2 regions of the Pandoraea oxalativorans genome follow, and region 1 is predicted to be linked to the other one. Evidence: predicted binding sites of a transcription regulator. Region 1 holds the regulator's gene; the other holds the start of a gene.
What was found. Region 1 encodes NrdR, which represses ribonucleotide reductase genes. Its sites were predicted from a motif close to CACNANATNTNGTG; they were not measured.
Positions count from the first base shown of each region.

Region 2: the regulator NrdR is predicted to act here: its motif matches at 7,066-7,079, upstream of MB84_RS21630 (ribonucleoside-diphosphate reductase subunit alpha).

Region 1 covers NZ_CP011253.3:3,935,946-3,950,569, reverse strand. Annotated here, with positions in the region: gene boxA (benzoyl-CoA 2,3-epoxidase subunit BoxA) at 1-1,044, shown strand, start outside; gene MB84_RS17335 (DJ-1/PfpI family protein) at 1,253-1,834, shown strand; gene MB84_RS17330 (hypothetical protein) at 2,053-3,387, shown strand; gene MB84_RS17325 (LysR family transcriptional regulator) at 3,437-4,369, opposite strand; gene MB84_RS17320 (zinc-dependent alcohol dehydrogenase family protein) at 4,499-5,509, shown strand; ZMP/ZTP riboswitch at 5,541-5,648, shown strand; gene glyA (serine hydroxymethyltransferase) at 5,748-6,995, shown strand; gene nrdR (transcriptional regulator NrdR) at 7,013-7,495, shown strand; gene MB84_RS17305 (autotransporter family protein) at 8,362-11,517, shown strand; gene MB84_RS17295 (autotransporter family protein) at 12,370-14,624, shown strand, end outside.
Region 2 covers NZ_CP011253.3:4,905,135-4,919,758, reverse strand. Annotated here, with positions in the region: gene MB84_RS21670 (proline--tRNA ligase) at 1-910, shown strand, start outside; gene MB84_RS21665 (MarC family protein) at 1,037-1,651, shown strand; gene MB84_RS21660 (hypoxanthine-guanine phosphoribosyltransferase) at 1,766-2,314, opposite strand; gene ffh (signal recognition particle protein) at 2,422-3,786, opposite strand; gene MB84_RS21650 (cytochrome C assembly family protein) at 3,900-4,784, shown strand; gene MB84_RS21645 (PP0621 family protein) at 4,791-5,087, shown strand; gene MB84_RS21640 (DUF1269 domain-containing protein) at 5,319-5,831, shown strand; gene ampD (1,6-anhydro-N-acetylmuramyl-L-alanine amidase AmpD) at 6,345-6,944, shown strand; gene MB84_RS21630 (ribonucleoside-diphosphate reductase subunit alpha) at 7,319-10,270, shown strand; gene MB84_RS21625 (aldose epimerase family protein) at 10,386-11,375, opposite strand; gene MB84_RS21620 (ribonucleotide-diphosphate reductase subunit beta) at 11,965-13,110, shown strand; gene MB84_RS30055 (hypothetical protein) at 13,566-13,871, shown strand; gene MB84_RS21615 (histone H1-like DNA-binding protein) at 13,896-14,543, shown strand.

The DNA of each region.
Region 1 (14,624 bases):
GCCTACGCCGTCGAGGACCAGCTCACGTGGGACGAACTCCCCGTGCAGGACGATGCGCTCGCCGGGCAGGGCACGATCGGTGAGGCGGCGGAGGGCGCGGCTGGCGGTGCGTCTGGTGCGTCCGCCGATGCGTCGGAACCCGTCATCGGTGGCTCGGATCTGGTGCGCGGCTCGGTCGTGCCGCCGTGGTCCGCTGCGAAGCCTTACGTCAACCTCTATAACCACAAGGCCCCGGTGCAGGCCACCGTGGTCGGCAACTATCGCGTGACGGATGCGAGTACCGAGAGCGACATTCATCACATCGTGCTCGATTTCGGCAAGCAACCGTTCCCGGTGCTCGAAGGGCAGTCGATCGGCATCATCCCGCCGGGCACGACGGCGGACGGGCGTGCACACCATGCGCGCCAGTATTCGATTGCGTCGCCGCGCGATGGGGAGCGTCCGGGATACAACAATCTGGCGCTCACGGTGAAGCGCGTGACGAAGGACCATCAAGGGCAGGCTGTCGGTGGTGTGTGCTCGAACTATCTGTGCGACCTGAAGAAGGGTGACGTGGTCAACGTGATGGGACCGTTCGGCAGCACGTTCCTGATGCCGAACCACGCCGACTCGCGTCTTCTGATGATCTGTACCGGGACGGGCGCTGCACCGATGCGCGCGATGACCGAATACCGCCGTCGTCGCCGCATGAAAGGGGCGACCGGCAAGCTGATGCTGTTCTTTGGTGCGCGCACGCAAGGCGAGTTGCCGTACTTCGGTCCGCTGCTCAATCTGCCGAAGGATTTCATCGATACCAATCTCGCGTTCTCGCGCACGCCGGGAAGCCCCAAGCGCTACGTGCAGGATGCGATGCGCGAGCGGGCGGCCGATGTGGCGGCGCTGCTGCGGCATGAGCATACGTACATCTATGTCTGCGGGCTGAAGGGGATGGAGGACGGCGTGCTTCAGGTGTTGCAGACCATTGCCGGTGACGCAGGTCTCGACTGGCAGACGCTCTGGCAGCGGATGAAGACGGAAGGGCGTCTGCATCTGGAAACTTATTGACGACTCAGGCGCGCGGCATTACACCGCACTTCGCGAAGCGGAGGCCCCACGATTGACCGACGGCGTTTTGCGCCGACTTAACACCGCGTGTTTCGGCACGCGGTTTTTTTTTGTCTGATGCGGTTCGATGCTGTCTCAAGTGCGTCACTGGAATTGAGTAACATGGAGGGGCTGTTTCCCTTCCATTTTTTCTCTGACGGAGAGTCACATGGGCAAGAAGCGGATTCTGGTGTTGGCGGGCGATTACGTCGAAGACTACGAGCTGATGGTGCCGGTGCAGGCGCTGATGGCCGTCGGGCATCGCGTGGAAGTCGTCTGCCCAGGCAAGAAGGCGGGCGACAAGGTGCGTACCGCGATTCACGATTTCGAGGGCGACCAGACCTACAGCGAGAAACGCGGTCACGACTTCACGCTCAACGCGACTTTCGACGGCCTCTCGCCCGCGGACTTCGATGCGCTGGTGATCCCCGGCGGCCGCGCCCCCGAGTATCTGCGGTTGAACGAACAGGTGCTCGCCGCCGTGCGTCACTTCGCCGAGAACGACAAGCCGATTGCCGCGATCTGTCACGGCGCGCAGTTGCTCGCGGCGGCCGGTGTGATCGAAGGGCGCGAGTGCTCGGCATATCCTGCGTGTGCGCCGGAAGTGCGTCTGGCTGGCGGGAAGTACATGGAGATCGCCATCGACGACGCCCATACCGACGGCAAACTCGTCACCGCCCCGGCGTGGCCCGCGCACCCCGCGTGGATCGCGCAGTTCCTCGCTGTGCTCGGCACGAAAATCGAGCTGTAAAGCCGCCTTAAAGCAGCCCTGAAGCAGCCCTAACCAGGACCTGCTATCGGACGTCGCCGCCGCTGCGGCCGTTGCCGCAGACGCGCGGCGGATTCGTCCGAACTTGCCTCATTTTCGAAAGCTGGCTGCCCGACGCCGCAGCAAGATTGCCGGTCTCAACCGGGGAGGCCGGCGTCCGCACACGTCACGGCCCCCTGCAACGACCAGGGAGCGTCGCGATGCAGGTCAACACTTTCCTCGTTCACAGTGACATCGGTCACCACTGCCACGACAGGCTCACGGGCGATGCCACCGGGCACACAGGCTTATTGCCGGAAGCCGGGCCGCAGGGCATCTTCGGCGCGGTCATCGGGCACGACGGAAGTGGTGCGTCGCTGCCGGACATCGGTCCCCACGATTTCTCCAACGCCACGCGCGTGACCAAGGCCATGCCGATGGGCAGCACGGGTGTGGCCATCCGCATGTCGCTCACGCCGCACGCGGATATGCCTCAGTACGTCGTCAAGGCGTGCCCGAGCGCAGGGCATGCTGCGCAGGCATGGCTCGCGTCGCGGCTCTTCGGCGCGGTGGGACTGGCGACGCCGACGGCTGTGCTGGTGCGCGGATGTTCGCAGGCGTTCGACGGGAAGCGCGACCCGACGCGCGTCTATCTGGCAACGACGTTTCTGTCCCGCTATCAGGATCTCGGTGACTGGCTGGAGAGCGACGACGCGTGGCGTGTCTTCGAGGGGGCAACCGGTCCCGATGGACCCGACGGGGGCGACATCTCCGGGCTGCGACGGGCGAGGGACGAAGCGATGGCGGCAGGGCGGCAGATGGCGCGACTCATGGCATCCAACGGCGTGCCGTTTCATGCGCTGAGCGGCGAGGCGGCGAAGGCGTATGCCGATGCACTGGCGCGTCGCAACGTCATGCGGCATCGACTTTGTCACGCGTTGCCGGATGTCTATCAATGTGCGCTCGAACGTCACTACGTTGCCGCCCTCTGGCTCGGCAACCGGGAGATGTGCAACGCCTTCATGGAGAACGTAGGCGTCTGGCGGGACAAGAACGACTTGCCGTACGCGATGTCGCTCGACTTCGACGCGGCAGACTTCGCTGCCATGCTTGCACCAGACGCGCTCGCGGATCTCTCTCAATTTCCCTATGGCGATCGTTGCGCACCCTTTGTCCGTCGTCTGAAGGGACTCGCGTGCGAGGCGTCGAGCAAGACGGTGCACGACGAGTTGAAGAACCCGGTCGGTGTGCGTGCGCTGGCGGCCGAAATGGCCTACCGGTTGGGGCGGATTTCTGCGCAAGCCATTCGGCCGTGGGCGCAAAGCGCCCATGCCGTGGCGCGGGCCGGGGACGCGGCGTGCGGTGCTTCACCCGGCGCTGCCGCTGCGTGCTGCGAACCGGACGCGCTCGTGCCCCGGCTGCTGGCACGACGCGATGACCTGGTAGAACGCCTTGGCGGCACAGGGGCTGCGCAAACCTGGGCGCACAGGTACGACATGCGTGCGAGGGCGGTTGACGCTCGACAAGCGCCGTTCCTGTGTGTGTGGCAACGTTGATCGCAGACGGTGGCGTCGGACGCTTCGTCGTCTGATCGTCATCCGACCCTCATGCCGTCGGCGGCATCCCCAGCAATGCCGGTGCCGCACTCACGAGCGTGTCGATGGCGGCGCGCAGCTTGGGAGACGGATGCCGCGTGTCGGGCCAGACCAGATGCAACGGGGTGCCGGGCGTGCGAATCTGCGGCAGCAAGCGCACCAGCGTGCCGTCGGCGATCGCGCGCATGATGACCCAGTGCGGCATGCAAGCGATGCCGAGCCCCTGTTCGGCGGCGTCCACGAGCGCGATCAGATCGTCGAGGATGAAGCGCGGAAGGCGATGCGGGCCGTCGGCGGGCATCATCGGCGTGGGCCATCGATACAGATTGCCCGCACGTCCGTACATCAGACATTCGTGTGCGGCGAGATCGTCAACCGTCTGCGGTGTGCCGTACGCCGCCAGATAGGCAGGGGACGCGCATAGCATCATCGTTTGCTCGCCAAGGGCGCGCGCCTTGAGTCCGGGCGTATCGTCGAGCCGTCCGCTGCGCACGGCCAGATCGTAGCCTTCCTCCACCAGATCGATACGGCTGTCGCTGAACGCCATCTCGAGACGCAACTGCGGATGCGCCTTCGCCAGCGCCAGCAAGACCGGCGCGATGCACTGGCGTCCGATGTGCACCGGCATCGTCACGCGCAGCTTGCCCATCGGCGTCTGCGACCCGGCGCTCAGTTCGTCCTCCGCCTCGGACAATTCCGTCAGCACCTTCGTGCAACGCTGATAAAACGTTTGCCCTTCGCCGGTGAGGTGCTGGCTGCGGGTGGTGCGGTGGAACAGGCGTACGCCCAGCCGCGCCTCCAGTCGGCCGATGCGTTTGGCGACCGCCGAGCGGGTGAGATGCAACCGTTCGGCCGCGCCCGCAAAGCTCCCGGCGTCGACCGCCGCGACGAACGCCGAGATGCCCGAAAGGCGGTCGGGCGTGTAAGTCTCATTGGTTCTCATAAGTCGCCAATCAGTAGAGAAATTGCCATCACTGCCGCGAAGTATTCTCCAATAAGCTGATCCTTGTCCACCCGGCCTGTCGGGATATCCGTTTTGAAAACGTCGACGAGGAAATTGGCAATGACAACGATGCAGCAATGGCAAATGACGACGCTAGGCGAAGCCTCGCTCAAATTGGCGAGCGTTGAAGTCCCGACACCCGGGCCGGGTGAAGTGCTCGTGAAAGTGAGCGCAGTGTCGCTCAATTATCGCGACGCCCTCATGATCGACACCGGCATGGGATTGCCGGTGACGTTCCCGTTCGTGCCCGGCTCGGACATGGCGGGTGAAGTGGTGACCGTAGGCGAGGGTGTAACGCGCGTGAGCGTGGGCGAGCGCGTCATCAACACGTTCTGGGATCGCTGGCACGAGGGGGAACTGGCGCCGGCCGGTTTGCAGATCTTCGGCGGCACCTTGCAGGGTGTGCTTCGGGAGTACGCCGTATTCGACGAGGCGGCGCTGGTGCGTGCGCCGTCCACGCTGGACGATGTGGCCGCATCGACGCTGACGTGTGCGGGGCTTACCGCCTGGTTCGCGCTGTTCGCGACCGGGCGCAAGCTTGCGCCCGGCGAGACGGTGCTGTCCATCGGCACCGGCGGTGTGGCACTGTTTGGCGCGCAACTGGCGCTTGCGCACGGAGCAAAGGCCGTCGTCGTGAGCGGCAGCGAGGAAAAGCTGGCCCGCGCGGCAGCGCTGGGGGTGACGTACGGTGTCCAACGCCGGGAAGGTTGGGCGGACGGAGTCCGTCGACTCACCGAAGGGCGGGGCGTCGAACAGGTGCTGGAACTGGCCGGTGGCGACATGCGCGAGACGATGGCGGCGCTCGCGCCCAACGGCAAAGTCTCGGTGATCGGCACGCTGGGCGGGGATTTCCTGCAAATCCCGGTCTATCCGATGCTGCTCAAGCGCGCGCACGTGCAGGGCATCGGGGTGGGGCACCGGCAGGGGCTGGAGGCGCTAAGTGCGACGATCGACCGCCACGGCATCACGCCGGTGGTGGATGCCGTCTACGACTTTGCCGACGCCGCACAGGCGCTGTCTCACTTGCGTCGCGGGGCGTTCGGCAAGGTGGTGGTGCGCGTTGGCGGGTCAGTTGCCTAACGTCCCAAGCTCGCATAAACTATCGACGCCACAAACCCCGCGTGACTGGCGATTAGGGCCCACACCCTTGTGTGCCCGAGGTGGAGCAACCCACCGGGAAGCGCCGGGGTCTTATTTGCCGTTCGCCTGGGCAGCCGTGATGGTTGGTGCTGCCCTGTCTATCGTCTTCCGAAGCACAAAGGAAGGCGCGCCGCAGCATCCCCCTCCCGGAAAATCTGTTCAACTCAACGGAACCGCCATGTTCGACAAATCGAAATCTACCGTTGCCTCCGTCGATCCCGACGTCTGGGCCGCGATTCAGAAAGAAAACCAGCGTCAGGAAGATCACATCGAACTGATCGCGTCGGAAAACTACACCAGCCCGGCCGTGATGGAAGCGCAGGGTTCGCAACTGACCAACAAGTATGCGGAAGGTTATCCGGGCAAGCGCTATTACGGCGGTTGCGAGTATGTCGACGTCGTCGAACAACTGGCGATCGACCGCGTGAAGGCGCTGTTCGGCGCAGAAGCCGCCAACGTGCAGCCGAACTCGGGCTCGCAGGCTAACCAGGGCGTGTACTTCGCCATGCTCAAGCCGGGCGACACGATCATGGGCATGAGCCTCGCGCACGGCGGTCACCTCACGCACGGTTCGCCGGTCAACATGTCGGGCAAGTGGTTCAACGTCGTGAGCTACGGCCTGAACGAAGCCGAAGACATCGATTACGACGCTGCCGAGAAGCTGGCGCAACAACACAAGCCGAAGATGATCGTGGCAGGCGCCTCGGCCTTTGCCCTGAAGATCGATTTCGAACGCATGGCTAAGATCGCGAAGTCGGTCGGCGCCTATTTCATGGTCGACATGGCGCACTACGCGGGTCTGATCGCCGCAGGTGTGTACCCGAACCCGGTGCCGCACGCCGACTTCGTCACCACGACCACGCACAAGAGCCTGCGCGGCCCGCGCGGCGGCGTGATCCTGATGAAGGCGGAGTTCGAGAAGCCGATCAACTCGGCCATCTTCCCGGGCATTCAGGGTGGTCCGCTCATGCACGTGATCGCCGGTAAGGCCGTCGCGTTCAAGGAAGCCGCATCGCCGGAATTCAAGGAATACCAACAGCAAGTCGCGAAGAACGCGCGCGTGATGGCCGAGACGCTGGTCAAGCGCGGTCTGCGTATCGTGTCGGGCCGTACCGAATCGCACGTGATGCTGGTCGACCTGCGCGCCAAGAACATCACCGGTAAGGCTGCCGAAGCCGCGCTGGGCGAAGCGCACATCACCGTCAACAAGAACGCCATTCCGAACGATCCGGAAAAGCCGTTCGTGACCAGCGGTGTCCGTCTGGGCTCGCCGGCCATGACCACGCGCGGTTTCAAGGAAGCCGAAGCCGAGCTGGTCGGCAACCTGATCGCCGACGTGCTGGACAACCCGGAAGACGCTGAAAACCTGGCCCGCGTGCGTGCACAAGTGGCTGAGTTGACCAAGCGTTTCCCGGTCTACGGCTAAGCCACGGCGTCGCACGCATGCGCTGCCCGTTCTGCCGGCACGACGACACGCAAGTCATCGACTCGCGTGAAGCGGAAGACGGCGCCGCCATCCGGCGGCGTCGGAAATGCCCGTCGTGCGACAAGCGCTTCACGACTTACGAGCGTGTCGAACGCGCCATGCCGGTCGTCGTCAAGAAAGACGGCAGCCGCGCCGAGTACGACCGCGCGAAAGTGCGCGCCAGTATGCAGTTGGCGATTCGCAAGCGCCCCGTCAGTGCCGAAGCGATGGATGCCGCAATCGCACGCATCGAGTACAAATTGCTGGCCGGTGCGGAGCGTGAAGTGATCAGCCAGCGCATCGGCGAACTGGTGATGCGCGAGTTGAAGCGGTTGGACAAGATTGCGTACATTCGCTTCGCGTCGGTTTATCGAAGCTTCGAAGACATCGCGGAATTCCGCGATGTCCTTGAGGAAATCGACAGCCCGGACGTCAAGCCCAAGCGCAAGCCGGTGGCCTGAACACGGGCGGCGTACGCTGCCCGCGTTGAAGACTGCCGGACAGACTTAGGTGGGGAATGTCCCGCCGGTCGAATGAATGACGAAAAACCCGTCGTGCCTGAAAGGGCGCGACGGGTTTTTTTATGGGCATCCGCGGGGCATCCTCCCACGTGGATGACGGGCAATCTCGGTGCGGACTCACCCGAAATTCACACATGGGACGCGGCTGAAAGGCGCTGTCACGCCGTTGCGCGCGTGTCGCATGCATCGAAGCTTTTGGGGAAATAAGAAACGCAATAAACATTATTTTGGGATGATTCGGAAAATCGTTAAATCAATATTATAAGAATAAGCCCAAATGAAAATTCTGATTGAATTATGGGGTAAGTACTAAAAATTATCTGAACTGACAGGATTTCGATAGTTCGTCTCTAGAATTCACAACCTCGATGGTGGCAGGTGTGTCGCCGTTTTGGCGATAGCGAGTTAATTCGCTATTTGATGTGAATTGAAAATAAGAGATTTATCGAATGCAAAAGAATCATCCGAAGTCGAATGTCCTGCGTCAGACGAAGATACGTATGGCAGCTGCGGCCGTGGTAGCCGCGGTATTGCCCGCCTACGTTCACGCACAAGCGGTGCCGCAGCCGCTTGAAAAATGGGAGGTCAGTCGCAATAGCCGGATTTCGGAAATTGCGAATGCAATCGGCGATCTAAGAAATGACATCGATAAGGCGAGAGTGACGTCGGTTTTTGCCGATAAGATCGATATTCAATTGGCTTGGGTGAAGACGGTTATCGCCGACGCTGTGGGGAATGAGGATAGAGAGAAATCTTTTAGGCATCTGGCGTCTTCCATTGCCGACGATTTAAAGATCGAAGACGCGTTGCTTACCGATGCAGGGCGCGAGCAAAAGCGCGCACTGTCGGCGCTGAAGCAAAAGCTCGATGAAGCCGCTGCCGCAGCGGGGGAGGGGCGGCAAGACGTCGTCGACCGTGCGCAAAAGGCGCTGGAAACGGAAGTCGCAAAGCATGCGGGTTTTCTCGCCGACAGTGAACAGGCGTTCGAGGCGCTCAAGCGCGAGGCGCGTCTGCTGGCGATGAAGCGAGACCGCGTGCAAGGGGTGACGTCCGAGGCCGAGCTCAGCGGACTCGCCAACACCCGTCAGCTCCGTGCAACCGCGTCGAACGTAGCGACGCATGGAGGCGCGCTGACGTGGAGCGACAAACATCTGACGAATTTCATGGGGGCGGATGCGACGACCGATGCCCACAACGTGCTAGGCAAGGACAGCACGCTTGAATTCACGCGTCGCTCGGGAGAGGAATCGGATGCAATCACAGGAACGGGCGGCGTGCGCGACGTGGGCACGCTCCAGGCGCGCCGGTCTGCAGACCACGACGTGCGCGTCGACGGCGGTACGCTGAATATCCACGGGGAGATTGGGGGTGAGGGACGACTCGGCGTCACGGTGGGGAAGGGCGGCACACTGCACTTTGCCGACGGGGGCATCGGCGTGTCGTCGGACGCGAAGGACGTGACGCTGTGGGCCGGACGCAGCGAAAAGGGATCGCCTGAGGGCGGAACCATCGAGTTCGGCAAACATACGGGCGCGGGCACGGCAACGATCATCCTGAAAAAGGGCGGAAGCCTGCACTTCGCCGAGGGTGCCAACGCCGGCGTCAGTGACATCGAGATTGGACAGGGGGCGAGCGCCACGTTCCATTCGGCGACTGCCGCCGTCGCGAGCCTCCAGAACGACGGGACGCTGACGTTTGAGTCGGGGGCGAAGGCCGGTCGCGCCGATATCGTTAATCAGTCGGGCGCGCTTGTAACGTTCCGCAACGCCGATCTTCAACGCGCCGAACTCGTCAATCTGGGCACGACGCATCTGGAACGGACGATGGGCGGATCGGCGACGTTGATCAACGGCGTCGACGCGCATGTCGACGTGCTCGATTCGGACCTGCAACAACTCGGATTGGCCAATGTCGGCGTCGTTACCCTGCGGGGCAATACGCAAGCGCGCGACGCCAGAATCGAAATGCTGGGCGGCAAGTTGAACGTCTCGGATATCGAGGCGACGGCTTCGGCAGGCGAGTCCGATAAAACGCTCTCCCTCGGCTCGTTGAGCGGCGTTGGCAAGGTCGTCACGGGGCAGACGAAACTCGTGCTGGGCGAGCGCAACGAAGATGACCGCTTCGACGGCGAGATCGTGCGCGAGGAGGCGAGTACCGGCGACCGGTCGAGCACGCTGCGCCGCGCAACCAGGTCGACCGAACAATCTGCTGCGCTAACGGGCGCGAACGTGGTCAAGGTCGGTACGGGCGACCTGACGCTGGGCGGCGACCAGCGTGGCGTGGACAGCCTGCGAGTCGAGCGTGGCAGTGTGACGGCCGCGCATGCGAATGCACTGGGTTCGGGCACCGTGACGGTGACGGACAAGGGCGCAGTCAGGCTGGCGTCCGATGTCGACGGCGTGAAGCACATCGACAACGCCGGTCGGATCGAGCTCGGCACGAAAAAGCTGGCTGTGCAGAAGTACACGTCGAAGGCGGGCGCGAAGATCAGTTCGCATGTGTCGCGCGTGGGAGGGCGCGTCGCTGGGGGGGCGATTCAGGTGTCGGAAGACAGCGACTTCACGAACACGGCCATCGATGTCACCGTTGCCAACGACATCACGCTGGCCGACGTTCAGGACAAGCTCGGCGTGGTGAGCGTAGCCGAGGGGAAAACGGCCAAGCTGGGCAAAGTCACGATCGGCAGCATCGTCGGCGGGAAGACGGTGGATCCGACCGATCCGACCACGACGAGCGACCCGACCGACCCCGTCGACCCGACCGATCCGTCGGATCCTTCGGGCGTCATCACCAGCCAGAGCGTCGTGCAGTACCTGGCGGCTGGCGGCAACTACAGCGCGAACGAGCGGGCGGTGCTGGCGTCGGTCAACGGCGTCACGGTGGGCGATCTGACCGCGGGCAGGATCGGCGGCAAAGTCCTCTCGGAGATGGCACTGCAAACGGCGGGTTCGGCCGAGCAGCGCCGCTCGGCCAGCCTGCTCTCGGGCGAGTCGCTGGTGAACAACGCCCTCGCCGCGCAAGGTGCGACAACGGCATTCCAGCGCGGCATGCAGTCGCGCATGCTGGCAGGCGGCGCAATGTTCGACGACAAGACGGCTAACGGCTCGAATGCCGATCGCCATGGTATCGCCGGGTGGGCGTCGTTCTCGGGTGGCAACGCGTCGCAACGTGGCGATGCCCTGTCGTTCGACGTGCGTGGCATCGACGGCGCGATCGGTGTCGACAAGCGTATCGGCAGCAGCACGGTCGTGGGGGCGTCGGTCGGCATGGGCAACCGGAACTCGAAGGCGAAGGGCATGCCGGGCGAGTCGAAGATCAACAGCGTGAGCATCGGTTTCTACGGTTCGTATCTGAACGACGCCAATGTATTCGTCGGCGGTGGCGTGTCGTACACGAATCACAGCGTGACGACGGACCGCACGGTGGCGGCACGCAACGCATCGGCGCGTCTGTCGGGGAAAACGAGCGGCAACACACTAGGCGCATTCGGCGAGATCGGCAAGCGTATCGATGTGGTGGGTTTCAACGTCGACCCTTCGATTGGCCTGCGCGTTGCGTCCACGCGTCTGAACGCCTTCGACGAAACGAATCGCGACGGTGCGGGCAGTAACGACGGGCTGAAGGTCGGCGCGCAGTCGCAGACGTCGGCACGCAGCGTGCTGGGCGTGCGCTTCTCGCGTGACGTGATCGACTTCGATGGCGGCAAGCTGACGCCGATGCTGCGTCTGGCGTACGAGCATGAATTCGGCAATACGCAGACGAGCCTGACGAATTCGCTGTACGGCGCGCCGCGCGCGTTCAACGTGAAGGGCGCGAAGCTGGGCCGGGACATCTTCACGGCCGACCTCGGCGTCGACCTCCAGGTCAAGAAGCGCTTCAACGTGCACGTCGGCGGCAATGTCAGCGTGCGTCACGGCGAGCGCGCACTGGGCGGCGGCATCTCGGCGAAGTATCGCTTCTAAGCGACGCGTCGGGCCGCGTGTGTTGCGGATCGGCTGAATGCAGCGACGAAACCCGTCGTGTCCACGAGGACGCGGCGGGTTTTTTCGTTCGGAAACCTAAAAAAACATCGGAGGAAATGTCGCAATTGCATGGGTGAAATGTAGAGTCCCGGCGTCACGCCGACGTCCGTTTGGGAGTAGTGCGGCTAAAACACATTGAGGTATGAGCGATTAATTGAAATTTAAAACAGATCGCGTTGGGATTTAACGTTTATTGGATTGTTCAATGATGGTTGGGCGAAGTACCAAAGCGTATTGAGATCGCGATTATTCCGATAAATCGACTCCAGAATTTGCCGGAACGACGGCGGCCGACAAGCCACTGTCTGAAGCGTGATGAGGGAATTCATCATTTGAGGCGAATTGAATAGGAGTTGTCTAATGCGAGGAAATCGTCCGAAGTTGTATGCGCTGTGTCAGACAGAGATTTATGCGGCGATCGTCATGGCGGTTGCGGTCATAGGCGGGGCTCCGAATGCGACGGCTGGAAGTCTTCAGTCAAGCGGAATGGAAAACAGAGAGCAAAGGTTGAAGGCGCTGGGCCCCCTCCACGAGCACCAGAAAAACGTCGAAAAAGAGAAATCGGATGAACATGGAAAGAACATGTCTCTGCTGGGAACGGAAATCCCTATTCATAATTCTCTGACAAACCTTACCGATGCCGACGAGTTGAAGAAAACCCTGGGGAATCAGTTGGTGGATATACAAGACGCCATAGACGTTGTTCAAAAGCGGATAGACGAAGGGAAGGAACTGCCGAAGGATAAAGATCTTATTCGCGAACTGAGTGACTTGAAAGGGAGGGTCGATGCGGTGGCGAATAGCCAAAACCCATTGGCGGGGCTGGAGCGTACGGCCCTGGATGATCTCCTGAGTGAAGATACGAACAAATTCAAGGATTCGCTCGCCGCATTGGTTCAGGCAAAAAAGGATTCCGAGCTCGTTGGCTACAAACTTCAACGTTGGCATGACGCCGACGACGAAAAGACGGCGAGTCGTCTCAGCGTCACCAAGGAATTGAATGCCTCCGCCAACGGGGTCGATCTGGTTCCCAATACCGACTACGTCACATGGAACGACAAGAACCAGATCGACTTCATGTCGGATGCCACGCCTGTCGATGGCCAGTCGCTGATCGATGCCAAAACGACGCTTGAGATTTCGGCGCGCTCCGGGCGATTGTCCGACGCGATTTACGGCGCCACCGGTCAGCAGAGGGACGTGGGCACGATCCGAGCGGTCAACGGCGCGGACCACACAGTGCGTGTCGACGGTGGCACGCTCTCCGTTTATCAGGGCATCGACGGGGAGGGCACCCTGACGCTGAACGTCGGTAGCAACGGCGCGCTCAAGTTCGCGGAGGGCGGTCAGGGTATTTCGGACGCCGCACAACACATCACACTGAGTGCGGGGAAATCGGATGGGCAGCCGCCGGAAGCTCCGGGTGGCACGATCGATTTTTTCAAGGGAACGAGTGCCGGAGCGGCGAGGCTCCAGATTCACGACGCAGGCGCACTCACATTCAACCCGGGCTCGACTGGCGGCCGTAGCGTCATCGAAGTCGAAACGGGCGGAGTCGTCGGGTTCGATGAGGCAAATGTCGCCGACGCTACGATCCTTAACAGCGGGTTCGTGGGAATGCGAAAGGCTACGGGCGGGGCCGGGGTCATTGAAAACAGGCAGGGCGGGCAGCTCGTCGTGGTGGATAGCGATCTGGAGGCGCGCCGGATCGTCAACGCAGGCGTGACCAATCTTTCCGGAACGACAACGGCGGACTCGGCAACCATCGCGATGGAGGACGGTGCGCTCAGTCTCGTGGACCTCGATCCCCGTCTCCGAGACGATCCACCGGCCGAACGGTCATTGACCATCGGTTCGCTTTCGGGCAGCGGCCATGTGGTCACTGGTGGCAAAACGCTCAAGCTCGGCGCGCTTGGCAAGGATGATGTCTTCAGCGGCGATATCGTCAAGCTCGATACCGATAAGTTCGGTGCCACCGTCGCGAAAGTCGGCACCGGCAACCTGACCTTCAGCGGTGACCAGAGCGACATCGATTCGTTGACGGTCGAGAGCGGCACGCTCACCGCAGCGCACCGCAACGCCCTCGGTACCGGGCTGCTCGCGCTCTCCGCCCCCGGTACGATCTCGCTGGCCAACGATGTCTACGACGTCAAGAAATTCGAGAATGCCGGCACGCTCAAACTCCACGGTTACCGGATCGTGATGGACGAATACGAATCGAAGGGCAAGGATGCCAGGATCGAGTCGGACGCCAGGCGCGATCCGAGTGCCCCCGACGAAGTGCATCGCGGCACGATTCACATCAAAAAGAAGGGCGACTTCACGGATACCAGGATCGTTCTGACGCCGGATGGATCGGTGAGCGCCAAAGAACTGCTGGACAAGAAGATTCAGGTCGTCACGCATGATCCCGATGCCGACGTGAAACTCGGCGAGGTCGACTACGGCAGCATTCCTACAGAGCCGGGCGAGGGTGGTGGTGGCGACGGCGGCGACGGTGATGTCGTCGTCGACCCGAACAAGGAGATCGCCTTCCTCGATCCCGATGCGCCCTACACCGGCAACGAGAAGGGCCTGCTGGATTCGCTTCAGGGCGTGACGCTCAACGACATCGTCGACGCCCGGGTGGGCGGTTCGGTCCTCGGTCAGTTGGTGTTGCTTCCCGCAGGTTCCGCCGAGCAGCGTCGTGCGGCACGCATGCTCTCGGGCGAATCGCTCGTGAACAACGCGGATGCTGCCTACAGCGCGTCCGACGCCTTTCGCAGCAGCCTGCAGACGCGTATGCTCGCGGGCGGCTCGCTGCCCGACTGCAACGCAACCAACGGGCAGAGCGCGGGGCAGAACGGCATGTCGGTGTGGGGCGCGTTCAAGGGCGTCGGCGCGACTCGGAGTGACGGCGAACAGCGCTTCTCCACCTCAGGCGTCGACGGTGCGTTCGGTGTCGACAAACGCCTCAATCGGAACGCGCTCGTGGGTGTCGCGCTCGGGTTGGGCAGCAGGACGTCCCGCGCCGACGATCTGCCGGGCGACGCCAGCATCAGGAGCGC
Region 2 (14,624 bases), 970 kb from region 1:
CGTCAAGTCGATCGTGCTGGCCACCGACAGCGAAGACACCGGCACGCAGGTGTGGCTGCTGTTGCTGCGTGGCGACCATGAGCTCAACGAGATCAAGGCGAGCAAGGTGCCGGGTCTGGGCGAACTGCGCTTCGCGAGCGAAGCCGAGATCGTCGAATGGTTCGGCACGCCCCCGGGCTATCTGGGTCCCATCGGCACGAAGAAGCCGGTCAAGCTCGTGGTCGATCGCAGCGTGGCGCACATGAGCGACTTCGTGGTGGGTGCGAACGAGAAGGACTTCCACATTACCGGTGTGAACTGGGGCCGCGATCTGCCGGAACCGGAAATCGTCGCCGATCTGCGCAACATCGTGGCGGGCGACGCCTCGCCGGACGGCAAGGGCGAGATCGCACTGTGCCGTGGCATCGAAGTCGGTCACGTGTTCCAGTTGGGGACGAAGTATTCGGACGCGATGAATGCCACGTTCCTCGATGAGAACGGCAAGCCGGCGCCGATGGAAATGGGCTGCTACGGCATTGGCATCACGCGTATTCTCGGTGCGGCCATCGAGCAGAATTTCGACGACCGCGGCATCATCTGGCCGGAATCGATTGCGCCGTTCGAAGTGGTGCTGTGCCCGATGGGTTACGACCGCAGCGATGCCGTGCGGGCGGCCGCCGACAAGCTGTACGAAGACCTGGTGGCTGCGGGCATCGACGTGATTCTGGACGATCGTGGCGAGCGTCCGGGCGTGATGTTCGCGGACTGGGAACTGATCGGCGTGCCGCATCGCGTGGTGATCGGCGACCGTGGCCTGAAGGAAGGCAAGATCGAGTATCAGGGCCGTCGCGACACGCAGGCTCAGTTGCTCGACGCTGCCTCGGTGGCGGAAGTCGTCATCGGCCGCGTACGCCCCGCCAAGGCGGTCTGATCGAGTGACGTCCGACGCGTTGCCGGTGGTCGCCGGTGGCGCGCTGCACGATGCTCAGGTCTCACACGCTTCGTATCGGCACAAACGCATTACCTGACGGCAGTCGCCCCGGCGGCTGCCGTTGTCATATCTGAAGGCGTCGTCTGTAAGGAATACACGTTCGCGTCGGCCACCGTGCTGTTGCTGCTGATTACCGATCCGTTCGGCAACATCCCCATTTTCGTGAATGCACTGAAGAACGTGCCAGCGAGCCGACGGCCGCGCGTGATCGTTCGCGAGGTGCTGATCGCGTTCGCGATCCTGCTGCTGTTCATGCTGGTGGGCGAGCGGTTCCTGCGCATGATGAGTCTCACCGACTTGTCGTTGCAGCTCGCTGGCGGCATCGTGCTGTTCCTGATCGCGCTGCGGATGATCTTTCCGCGTCCGGACCACGGCTCGCTGCCGGATGCCGGTGAGCCGCTGATCGTTCCGCTGGCGATTCCGGCGCTGGCCGGGCCGTCGGCGCTCGCGACCGTCATGCTGCTGGTCTCCCAACAACCGGGCCGCATGCTCGAATGGATTACCGCGCTCAGCGTCACGATGGCCGTGTGCGCGGTGGTGCTGTTGCTCGCCGACCGTATCGAACGCTGGTTGGGCTCGCGGGTTGTGGCGGCGTTCGAGCGGCTGATGGGGCTGATTCTGGTGGCGATCTCGGTCGAGATGATCCTGAAGGGCGTGAAAGTTTTCGTCCACCAGTTCTGATACCGATTCAAGCGACGGGCGCTGCCGAAAGACGCAAAAGAAAAGGGACCTTGTGCGAACAGGTCCCTTTCCTATTTGTCGCGGGACGAACCCGGCGACGGTGTGGCGTGCTTATCAGCGCGGCGTCGTCAGCGCGCGAATCGCGGGCAGGTTGCGCCAGTATCCCTTGGCGTCCATGCCACAACCGAAGACGTAGCGATCCGGCACGGTGAAGCCGCAGAAATCCGGATGCGACGGCTTTTCCTTCGTCAGGATCTTCTCGCACAGCACGGCGCTGTAGAACTTCGACGCGCCCATCTCGAGAATGCGGTCGCGAATCGCGGCCATCGTCGCACCTTCGTCGAGAATGTCGTCGAGCACGAGCACCACGCGGTCGCGCACCGAGTCGCGCGGCGCGACGCGCCACTGCATGGCACCGCCCGTAGTGGTGTTGTTGTAGCGCGAGAGGTGGATGTAGTCGAACTCGAGCGGGAAGTCGAGACGCGGCAACAGCATGCCGGTGAAGACGGCCGCACCTCCCATGACCGACAGCACCATCGGGAAGTCGTCGCCGACGGCGGCCTTGATGGCCTTGGCCATGGTGTCGACGGACCGGTTGACCTCGTCTGCGGAGACGATTTCTTCGGAATTACGGAATACTTCGAGCGCTTCTTCGCGGTTCATATGGGGCGACCCTGTGGAACGGTGTTGCGGGGGTTTCGCTATGTGCGGCCCGGAGTATATACGGAAAGCCCGTAGTTCAGACCGGACCGCGACCGGATGAGTCTCAATCAGCGCATGCCGGGCATCATGCCCTTCATGCTGCGCATCATCTTCATCATGCCACCGCCTTTGAGTTTCTTCATCATCGTGCGCATCTGATCGTACTGATTCAGCATGCGGTTGACTTCCTGCACCTGAACGCCCGCACCGGCGGCGATACGGCGCTTGCGGCTCGCCTTGATCAGTTCCGGCTTGGCGCGCTCGGCGGGCGTCATCGAGTTGATGATGCCCTCCATGCGGCGCACCTGCTTCTCGGCCTGATCCATGTTGGTCTGGCTGGCGGCGGCCTGGAACTGGGCCGGCAGCTTGTCCATGAGCGACGACAGGCCGCCCATCTTCTTCATCTGGCCGATCTGCGCCTTGAAGTCGTTCAGATCGAAGTCGCCGCCCTTCTTGACCTTGTCGGCGAGCTTTTGCGCGGCCTGAACGTCGACGCCGCGCTGCGCTTCCTCGACGAGGGCAAGGATGTCGCCCATGCCGAGAATCCGGTTCGCCATGCGATCCGGGTAAAAGACTTCGAGGCCGTCGAGCTTTTCACCGACACCGACGAACTTGATCGGCTTGCCCGTGACGTGACGCACCGACAGCGCGGCACCGCCGCGCGAGTCGCCGTCGAGCTTGGTGAGCACCACGCCGGTGAGCGGCAGCGCGTCGTTGAAGGCGCGGGCGGTGTTCACGGCGTCCTGCCCCAGCATGGCGTCGACGACGAACAGCGTTTCGATCGGTTTCAGCTCAGCGTGCAGGGCACTAATTTCCTGCATCATCGCTTCGTCAATACCAAGACGGCCGGCCGTATCGACGAGCAGCACTTCATGGTGATGACGTCGCGCCCAGTCGACTGCCGCGCGGGCGATATCGATCGGCTTCTGGTCGGGTTGCGACGGGAAGAAGTCGGCGTCGACCTGCTTCGTGACCGTCTCCAGCTGGGCGATAGCGGCAGGGCGGTAGACGTCGGTGGACACCGTGAGGACTTTCTTCTTCTGGGCGCGCAGCAGCTTGGCGAGCTTGCCGACGGTCGTCGTCTTACCCGCACCCTGCAAACCGGCCATCAGGATGATGGCGGGCGGGGTCGTGGCGAGATTGAGTTCGGCGGCACGGCCTTCGTAGTCGCCGCCCATGAGCGCGGTCAGTTCGCGCTGCACCACGCCAACGAGGGCCTGGCCGGGCGACAGACTGGAAATGACTTCCTCACCCAGGGCCTTTTCCTTCACCTTGGCGATGAAATCGCGCACCACCGGCAGGGCGACGTCGGCCTCGAGCAGGGCGAGGCGCACTTCGCGCAGCATTTCCTGCGTGTTGGCCTCGGTCAGTCGGGCTTCGCCGCGCAGGGTTTTGACGACTTTGGCAAGGCGCGTAGTGAGATTGTCGAGCATGAAACGTATCCTGTAAGACCTTCAGCGGCCTCGGTTGCCCGCCCCCCCCGGGCCGTAGACGGCGGTGGCAAGCACGGCAGCGCGCCCCTCATGGGCTGGTGTAAACTTCAAACATGACTATTTTACTGTATGCGCTGACCGCCATCCTCTACGCCGGGTTGGCGGTTTGTTCGTGGCAAGGATACCGGCGCGACGCCGCGCTCGCACTCGCGGGCGGACAAGTCGCGCCTGCGCCTGTCACGGGCACGCCCTCGCGCTGGCCGATGCAGCTTTCGCTGTTCGCCGTGCTCGTGCTGCACGGGGTGTTGCTGCATCAGACGATCTTCCGCACTGAGAGCATGCACTTCGGTTTCGCGTACATGCTCTCGGCCATGTTGTGGCTCTCGGTCGGCATCTATTGGATCGAGAGTTTCTTTTTCCCGCTCGAGAGCCTGCGACTGATGGTCACACCCGTGGCGGCCGTCGCTTGTCTGTTGCCGATGATCTTCCCGGACGTGCGCATTTTGGGCTTTGCCGCCAATCCGGTGTTCAAGGCGCACTTCATCATCGCCAACATGGCCTACGGGCTGTTCGCGCTCGCGGCGCTGCACGCGTTGCTGATGATCTATGCCGAGCGGCAACTGCATCCGTCGCGCAGCAACGAGGCGACGGGCTGGCTCTCGCGCTGGCTCGAGACGCTGCCGCCGCTCCTCACGATGGAGAAGCTGCTGTTTCGTCTGATCGGCGCGGGGTTCGTGCTGCTCACGCTGACGCTGATCTCCGGCGTGATGTTCTCCGAGGCGCTCTTCGGGCGCGCGGTGCGCGTCGATCACAAGACGGTGTTCGCGGTGGTGTCGTGGCTGATGTTCGGCGCGGTGCTGCTGGGGCGGCATTTTTACGGGTGGCGCGGCAAGGTCGCGCTGCGTTGGGTTCTGGCGTCGTTCGTGACGCTGTTGCTGGCGTATGTCGGTTCTCGCTTCGTGCTTGAGGTGGTGCTGCATCGCATGACGGAGACTTGAAGCGCGATGCGCAATATCCTGCTGTTACTGTTGCTCCTTATCGCCGGGACGTGGTGGATGCGCCACAACGAGCGTAAGCGCAATTCCGAAGGCCCTCAACGAAATGAGCGCATGCGCACGCCGCAGGGCAACGGTGGCCGGACCACGGCCCAGCAAACGTTGCCGCCCGCCGAACGTATGGTGCGTTGCAGCGAGTGCGATACCTATCTTCCCGAGAGCGAATCGTTGTCGGGCGCCGGTGGCAAACACTTTTGCAGCACGGCGCATCGCGACGCCTATCTCGCGCGCGAACACCGCGTCTGAGGTCCGCTGCGCGGCCCGTCCGCGCAGCGATCGCGCATCCCTGCACATCTCGGCTCATCCCGCCCGTTGCCCTGTTTTCCTGCGAACGCCGTGCATCGCCGCTCATGGCGTGCGTCGGCTTGCGCATGCCTGTCGCATGCACTAAAACACAGTAACCGACCCCATTCGTCGAATCGCGTCGAAACGATAGGACAGGCGGGCGGGGCGACGACAGGAGGGCGCAATATGCTAATGCGCAGACGGATGTATTTCCTTCTTCCCGATCTGGCCAGTGCCCAGCGCACGATGAGCGATCTGTTGCTCGCCCGGATCGAGGAGCGCCACATCCACTTTATGGCACGTGACGAAATGGACCTGGAGGGACTGCACGAGGCTAACCTGCTACAGACTTCCGATATCGTGCACGGCGCCGAAGCCGGGCTCGTGATCGGCGGCTTCTGTGGTCTGGCAGTCGGTGCAGTCGCGGCGTTTTTCCCCATCGTGGGCACACATCCGCAATGGGAATTGATGATTGTGACGGCCCCGCTCGGCGCGTTGTTCGGCGCATGGGTGTCGAGCATGATCGGCGTCTCGGTGCCCAACTCGCGACTCAAGGCGTTTCGTGAACCGCTGGAGCGCGGCATGATCCTGCTGATGGTGGATGTGCGCGAGCGCCGCGTCGAGGAGATTCGCGAGATGCTCAAGGAGCATCATCCCGAAGCCCATATGGAGGGCATCGAAGCCGCGATTCCCGCGTTCCCCTGAAATCGATCGGACGAAGATCAGGGACAGTGACGATATTGAGAGTGCCAACGCGTTTTACCGGCCGGCAACGGCCATTAGCGTCGCACCTGTGAGCGGCGCGGGATGGTGTCCGTGGTATATGACACAAGCGCGGTGCCATCCCCGGGCGTGGATACGCCCACGGAAGCCTCTCGGCCAAGTCAGGCGAGGGGCTTCTTCTTTGGGAATTTCCTTTTTATTTTTCGACTTGTTTCGGACGAAGTCCCGCATGACACTGGGACTTCACTTGCCTCCCGGCGGACTTTCGGACCGGGCCGGTCACCGGCGACGTCACGCCAAGTGGGCTACAATGCCACCCCTCGCTCTACGGGAGTTCGTTGTGCCCGTCATGCTCCAGTCATCTGCGTCCCCTGACGTTTCGCTCCGGTCGTTTGCCCTGCTGACTCCGCTGCTCTGTGCGCGCTCATCTCCGTCGACGAGTCGATTCGGACGGTGCCGCGGTGTCGACGCCGCGGCGGGTTCGCGAGGTGACGCATGAACGCACCGGACAAACTGCCGACGCTCACGCTCGACGCCGAAGGATGGGTGCGAGAGGCGCAGCGTCTGCCGTCGCCGAACTTCGACGTGCGTCCGCAAGGCATGCCCATCGGCTTGCTCGTGGTCCACAACATCTCGCTGCCGCCGGGGCAATTCGGTGGCGACGAGATTCCGGCGTTCTTCCAGAATCGGCTCGACCACGACGCGCATCCGTTCTTCGACGAGATTCGCGGCGTGCACGTGTCGTCGCATTTTCTGGTGCGTCGTGATGGTGCGTTGCAACAGTTCGTCTCCTGCGATGCGCGGGCGTGGCATGCGGGGGCGTCGTCGTTCGAGGGGCGCACGCGCTGCAACGATTTCTCGATCGGCGTCGAATTGGAAGGGACGGACGACGTACCGTTCACGGCGGCGCAGTACGCGACATTGGCGGCGCTCACGCGCGTTTTGCGTGAGCATTATCCGATTCAAGCCGTGGCCGGACATGCCGATATAGCACCTGGCCGGAAGACGGACCCGGGGCCGCATTTCGAGTGGCAACGGTTGCGTCGGATGGCTGCACTGGAACCGCAGGCGCTGCCTTTCCAGGCGGCAGATTAACCCTCACTGGGGGGCAGGTTTTGCTTGACACGAAGACCGGACGGGCCTTCCCGGGAATGAAATTTTTGAGTTTGCGGAGTGCGTCATCTCCACTATACTTAGTGCCAATCCGGCCTCCAACCACTACATATAGTGGTCAGTGACCGGGAAGCAAGATCCATCAATACCGTGCTTGTCCTGCGGCGTTTTGTGGGGCGGCACAGCAGCAAAGCCGTGCAGCGGACACCTCGAACCCTTGGCCGTCCGTCGGTCGTGCGGTGTTCAGCACTTCGCTCCATCGGCGCCCCCAGGGCGCATTTTTGCCGACTTCAGTACTCAGTATTGCTGGTGGAAGTGCGCTAACAGCACCATCTCATTGGAACGGGAGTTTTTACATGCAGACTAACGAAAACCTCACCCGCCCGAACCCGACGCCCGCCGCGAACGCCGGCAGTGGCGCGGGTGCGTCGGCGCCCCAGACGACGGGCGCATTCGAGCCGGCGACCAACGCCGACTTCAAAGTGATCCGACGCAACGGCACGGTGGTGGGTTTCGAGCCGTCGAAGATCGCTATCGCCGTGACCAAGGCGTTCCTGGCAGTGAACGGCGGTCAGGGTGCGGCTTCGGCGCGCGTACGCGAGCTCGTGGAACAGTTGACGGAAAACGTCGTGCGCGCATTGGTGCGCAGCCGCCCGAACGGCGGTACTTTCCACATCGAAGACATTCAGGATCAGGTCGAACTCGCGCTGATGCGCGAAGGCGAGCACAACGTCGCCCGCGCCTATGTGCTGTACCGCGAGAAGCGTGCGCAAGAGCGCGCTCACGCCGGTGAGGCCACGCAAGAGGCGGCAACGCCCGACACCCCGGTGCTGCATGTCACCGACAACGGTGTGTCGCGCCCGCTCGACATGGCGGCACTGCGCGGCGTGGTGAGCGCAGCCTGCGAGAATCTCGGCAGTGAAGTCACCGCCGAGCCGATTCTGGCCGAGACCATCAAGAACCTGTACGACGGCGTGCCGCTGTCGCAGGTCTACGATTCGGCGATCCTCGCCTCGCGTACCCTCATCGAGAAGGAACCGGCGTACAGCCAGGTCACCGCACGTATCCTGATGCACACGATCCGCCGCGAAATCCTCGGCGAAGAAGTGCCGCAGGGCGAGATGGCTGCGCGTTACATCGAATACTTCCCGCGTTTCATCAAGCAAGGCGTTGAGGCCGAACTGCTCGACGAGCAACTGCTCTCGTTCGATCTGGCCAAGCTGGCCGCTGCGCTCGATGCGTCGCGCGACCTGCAATTCAACTACCTCGGCCTGCAAACGCTGTACGACCGCTACTTCCTGCATATCGACAGCCATCGCATCGAAATGCCGCAGGCGTTCTACATGCGCGTGGCCATGGGTCTGGCGCTGAACGAAGTCGAGCGCGAAGCGCGTGCGATCGAGTTCTATCAGATCCTGTCGAGCTTCGACTTCATGAGCTCCACGCCGACGCTGTTCAACTCGGGCACGCGTCGCTCGCAGCTCTCGTCGTGCTACCTGACGACCGTCTCGGACGATCTGGAAGGTATCTACGAAGCGCTCAAGGAAAACGCACTGCTGTCGAAGTTCGCCGGTGGTCTGGGCAACGACTGGACGCAGGTTCGCGCACTCGGCTCGCACATCAAGGGCACGAACGGCAAGAGCCAGGGTGTGGTGCCGTTCCTTAAGGTGGTCAACGACACGGCGGTGGCCGTGAACCAGGGCGGCAAGCGCAAGGGCGCCGTTTGCGCCTACCTGGAAACGTGGCACCTGGACATCGAAGAATTCCTGGAACTGCGCAAGAACACGGGTGACGATCGTCGCCGTACGCACGACATGAACACGGCGAACTGGATTCCCGATCTGTTCATGAAGCGCGTGATGGAAGGCGCGGAGTGGACGCTGTTCTCGCCGTCGACCTGCCCGGATCTGCACGACAAGTACGGCCGCGCGTTCGAACAGGCTTATACGGCTTACGAAGAGAAAGCCGCGCGCGGCGAGATCAAGCTGTTCAAGAAGGTGCCGGCGCAAGCGCTGTGGCGCAAGATGCTGGGCATGCTGTTCGAAACCGGCCATCCGTGGATTACGTTCAAGGATCCGTGCAACATCCGCTCGCCGCAGCAACACGTGGGCGTGGTGCACTCGTCGAACCTGTGCACGGAAATCACGCTCAACACGAGCGAGACGGAAATCGCCGTGTGTAACCTCGGCTCGGTGAACCTCGTGGCTCACCTGAAGCAGACGGCCAACGGTTACGAGCTGGATCACGAGAAGCTGCAACGCACCATTCGCGTGGCGATGCGCATGCTCGACAACGTCATCGACATCAACTACTACGCGGTGGCGAAGGCGCGCAATTCGAACCTGCATCACCGTCCGGTGGGCATGGGCATCATGGGCTTCCAGGACTGCCTGCACCTGCTGCGCACGCCGTACGCGTCGAACGCCGCCGTGGAGTTCGCCGACCGTTCGATGGAAGCGGTTTGCTACTACGCCTACTGGGCGTCGACCGAACTGGCCAAGGAACGCGGTCAGTACTCGTCGTACAAGGGCTCGCTGTGGGATCGTGGCATTCTGCCGCAGGACTCGCTCAAGCTGCTGGCCGAAGAGCGTGGCGGTTACGTCGACGTCGACCTGTCGAGTACGCTCGAGTGGGACAGCCTGCGCAAGCACATTGCCGCGCACGGCATGCGCAACTCGAACTGCGTGGCCATCGCTCCGACGGCCACCATCTCGAACATCATCGGTGTGTCGGCCTGCATCGAACCGACGTTCCAGAACCTGTACGTGAAGTCGAACCTGTCCGGCGAATTCACGGTGGTCAACGAGTACCTGGTGCGTGACCTGAAGGCCCGCGGTCTGTGGGACGAAGTGATGGTCGCCGACCTGAAGTACTTCGACGGTTCGCTTGCCCGTATCGATCGCGTGCCGGCCGACCTGCGCGAGATCTATGCCACGGCGTTCGAAGTCGAGCCGAAGTGGCTGGTCGAGGCGGCATCGCGTCGTCAGAAGTGGATCGATCAGGCGCAGTCGCTCAACATCTATATGGCTGGCGCGTCGGGCAAGAAGCTCGACGAGACGTACAAGCTGGCCTGGACGCGCGCGCTCAAGACCACGTACTACCTCCGTACGATGGCTGCAACGCACGTCGAGAAGTCGACGGTCAGCCACGGTGCACTGAACGCGGTGCCGAGCTCTGGGGGTGTGTCGGGTGGCTTCTCGGCCGAACCGACCTCGCCGTTGGCGCAGCCGATGCCGGAAGCCGAAGGCGCCGTCTGCACGATGCGTCCGGGCGACCCGGGCTTCGAAGAGTGCGAGGCTTGCCAGTAAGTTGTTTGTGATGCGGTGCCGCATGTGAGATGCGGCCCGCGCCTTCGGGAAAACCCCGTCGATCCGAAAGGGCGACGGGGTTTTTCTTTGACGGCGACCAACGCCTGTTTTCGAATCAGGCCAGATCGATGCGCATCGCCAGATCGAGCGTCTGGCCGTGAGCGAGTACCACGTGATCGGTGTCGAACTCGCCCACGCGATGCGTCGACGGCTCCAGGCAGAGATAGGGACGCCCGGCGGGCGAGTGCAGCACGAGCCAGGTCGCATCGTCGGTGCGCACGGTGGCGCTGCGCAGCCCGCCCGCGTAGTCGATGCGGGCCTCGAAGCGGCCCGACTCGGTGGGGACTTCGGCGAACCAGGTCGAACGTCCGCCCGTGTCGAGGCCGCCGCCGACCGACACCACTTCCATCGGCCCGACGTGCACGCGTTGCTCGCTCGGCCAGCGGATATCTTCAGATGGCGAGCGCCAGAGCGCCTCGGACTCGAACGTCACGCGCGCGCCTGCGGGCCAGCGGAAGTACGGGTGCAGGCCGAGCCCCGCGGGCATCTCCTGCGCCGAGAGGTTGGTGAGCGAGAGCTGCATGTCGACGCCTTGGTCGTCGAGCGTCACCGAAAGGTACGCCTGATAGTGCCAGGGCCATGCCGGTTGCACGGGGCTGTCGAGTTGCAGCACGCAGCAGTGCGTGCTTTCGTCGACGACCTCCCACGCACGTCGCAGTCCCCAGCCGTGCAGCGAACTCGACGTGGCGGGCGTCTCGTGAACGGCGATGGTGCTGCCGCGCCAGTGCAGCGTGTCGTCGCGCAACATATTGGTATACGGCAGCATCGGGAACGCACCGGCCTTGGGCCATTCGTCGGAGGAAAATGGCTCATTGCCGAGCGGTACGAGATAGTCGAACAGGTCGCCGCGGGTGTCGCGACGCGCCAGACGCGACAGGCGCGCGCCGCAACCCGGCTGCACTTCGGCGATGAGCGCACCCCTGGCGAGGCGGATCGGTTTGCCGGGGGTGAGCGTGAGCGGTGTCGGACCCGGTGGGTTGGCGGTAGCGCCGGCGGCGGGCGGGGTGGCCGGGACCTGTGCGCCGTCGGCGCGTGAGGATGTCATCGTCAGTATCTCCTTCGTTGGCGCCGGGGAGGTGGAGGCAGTGGCGTGCGCCGCAATCTTGTGTTCCGGTCCGCGACGCTTTGGCGCTTGCCGCACAGGATACGCCAATGCGGCCGCGCGTCGTTTTGATGCACTGCAAACGCTGTCGTGCGGCGTCGTTTCGTGGCAAGATGCCGGTCCCGCAAGGCCGTGCGTCACGTGACGACGGTATGCTCGCAAACACTAGGTATTGTGGTGTCGGCATATCTCGACACAATATATGGTGTCGCCGGACTGGAATGCGTGACGGTATTGTGCTAAATTGGAGTCATTCGATCGACGTCGGGAGATCATGATGTTGCAAGACAAAGATTGCAGCCTCGGGACCGGAGTCATCGTCGACGTTGTCATTCAAATTAGCGCGAAAGCGAATCTGCTTTACCCCCAACACCAAGCATTGCCACTCGCGGATTTTTCGTCGTCGTCCTCTGATTGACGGCAGCAATATCGCAATTTTTTCGTCGGCCTTCGTGCGCGAACGGCTGATCTGTCACTTCGGCGAGACGCGTGCCAAACGTGTTTCGCATCAACCTGAACGGACCGAGACCCTATGCTGAACTGGGAAGAAGAGACCTCTACCGCCAAACCGGCACCTGCCGCAGCACCGGCTGCGCCTGCACCCAACATTCTGGGCACGCAAGACGACAACACGCCGCACACGATCGCCTCGCAGTCGACGCGCCGCGTGAGCGCCTCGGACAAGCGCGTGATCAACGGCACGACGGACGTGAATCAACTGGTGCCGTTCAAGTACAAGTGGGCCTGGGAAAAGTACCTGGCCGGTTGCGCGAATCACTGGATGCCGCAGGAAATCAACATGTCGCGCGACATCGCCTTGTGGAAGGACCCGAACGGTCTGACCGAAGACGAGCGCCGCATCATCAAGCGCAACCTCGGCTTCTTCGTGACGGCGGACTCGCTCGCCGCGAACAACATCGTGCTGGGCACCTATCGCCACATCACCGCGCCGGAGTGCCGTCAGTTCCTGCTGCGTCAGGCGTTTGAAGAGGCGATCCACACGCACGCCTATCAGTACATCGTCGAAAGCCTGGGTCTGGACGAAGCCGAGATCTTCAACGCGTATCACGAAGTGGCGTCGATTCGCGACAAGGACGAATTCCTGCTGCCGTTCATTGAAGTGGTGGCCGATCCGTCGTTCAAGACGGGTACGCAGGAAGCCGACCAGAAGCTGCTGCGTTCGCTGATCGTGTTCGCCTGCATCATGGAAGGCCTGTTCTTCTACGTGGGCTTCACGCAGATTCTGGCGCTGGGCCGTCAGAACAAGATGACCGGTGCTGCAGAGCAGTATCAGTACATCCTGCGCGACGAGTCGATGCACTGCAACTTCGGCATCGACCTGATCAACCAGGTGAAGCTGGAAAACCCGAATCTGTGGACGCCGGAATTCCGCGAAGAGATTCGCGAGCTGTTCAAGAAGGCGGTCGAGCTTGAGTATCGCTACGCAGAAGACACGATGCCGCGCGGCGTGCTCGGTCTGAACGCGGGCATGTTCAAGAGCTACCTGCGCTTCATCGCAAATCGTCGTTGCGCACAGATCGGTCTCGAAGCGCTCTACCCGAACGAAGAGAATCCGTTCCCGTGGATGAGCGAAATGATCGACCTGAAGAAGGAGCGCAACTTCTTCGAAACGCGAGTGATCGAGTACCAGACCGGTGGCGCACTGAGCTGGGACTAAGCATTGAGTGAAAAATGGATGCATCGCGCAACGCGAGCATCCATGCGGGTTTCGAGAGGGTGGTGTGTGCGTGCACAGCGCGCATGACTGACGCAGGAGAAGACGAAGAAGAGGCGTCGGTCACCCACATCATCCTCACTCGCACGTTGAAGTTCTCGCTTCGAAGTTGGCTTCAGAGATCGCAATGAAGCGCATGTTGAAGACACAGCAGAGCACGTCGAAGACATCGAACACACGCATCGCACGCATCGACATGCGAGTGTGATGTGCATCAAATACAACAGATTGACTTCTTCGTTACGAATGATGTGCGCTTTTTTACGCACAAAGTATTAACATCGCATCACAAAAGAATTATTATTCGCTCAAATAAATTGCAGTCTCGATGAACACACGAAAGCACTCACTGCTTTCCTCCCGCGACAGAGAGCTGGTAGTTACGGAGCGTAAAAACCTTGGTGCATAGCAAGCTGTATCGCTTATCCGCTATCGCAATCTCCTCCATCCCGATGACGGGACAGGCAAGCTACCCCCCGAAGAATCTGGCGATCCCCCTTTCTCAAGACAATCGAATTGCTGGCGGCAATGTCGCCGGCAATTTTTTTGCGCGCGTGACCACATACGGTCAGCGTCATGTGCGCAGCGCCGAATTCATTAGCGTAAGCGGTCGTAGTCCGATGCGTACGCCGATGAATAGCCCGCTCGCCGGCGGTTCCCGCACGGTGGTCGGGTTTCCTTCTCAGGTAGTTTCGTTTGAGTGATCTCTCACGTTAAGGAGTAATGTGATGGCTACGATTAAGAAGGCTGTTGCCAAGAAGCCGGCGGCTAAGAAAGCTGCTGCCAAGAAGCCCGTTGCAAAGAAGGCCGCTGCTGCCAAGAAGCCGGTAGCAAAGAAGGCTGTCGCCGCCAAGAAGCCGGTAGCGAAGAAGGCTGTTGCCGCTAAGAAGCCGGCAGCAAAGAAGGTTGCCGCCAAGAAGCCGGTCGCCAAGAAGGCAGCGGTGAAGAAGGTTGCTGCCAAGAAGCCGGTCGCCAAGAAGGCAGCGGTGAAGAAGGTTGCCGCCAAGAAGCCGGTGGCCAAGAAAGCAGCAGTGAAGAAGGTTGCCGCCAAGAAGCCGGCCGCCAAGAAAGCAGCAGTGAAGAAGGTTGCTGCCAAGAAGCCGGCCGCGAAGAAGGCAGTGGCTGCCAAGAAGCCGGCTGCGAAGAAGGCTGCTGCCAAGAAGCCTGCTGCAAAGAAGGCTGCCGCTAAGCCTGCTGCGAAGAAGGCCGCTGCGAAGCCTGCCGCCAAGAAGCCTGCTGCGAAGAAGCCGGCCGTCAAGAAGGTTGCCGCTAAGCCTGCTGCTGCTGCTGCTCCGGCCGCAGCACCCGCCGCTGCACCGAAGACGGCGCTGAACCCGGCAGCGGCATGGCCGTTCCCGACCGGCAGCCGTCCGTAATCCGAGTGCCGATGCAGGAACCAAGGCACTTAGGTGTCTTTTGACCGGGTAGGCCTACCCGGTCCGAAACCCGCTGTGATG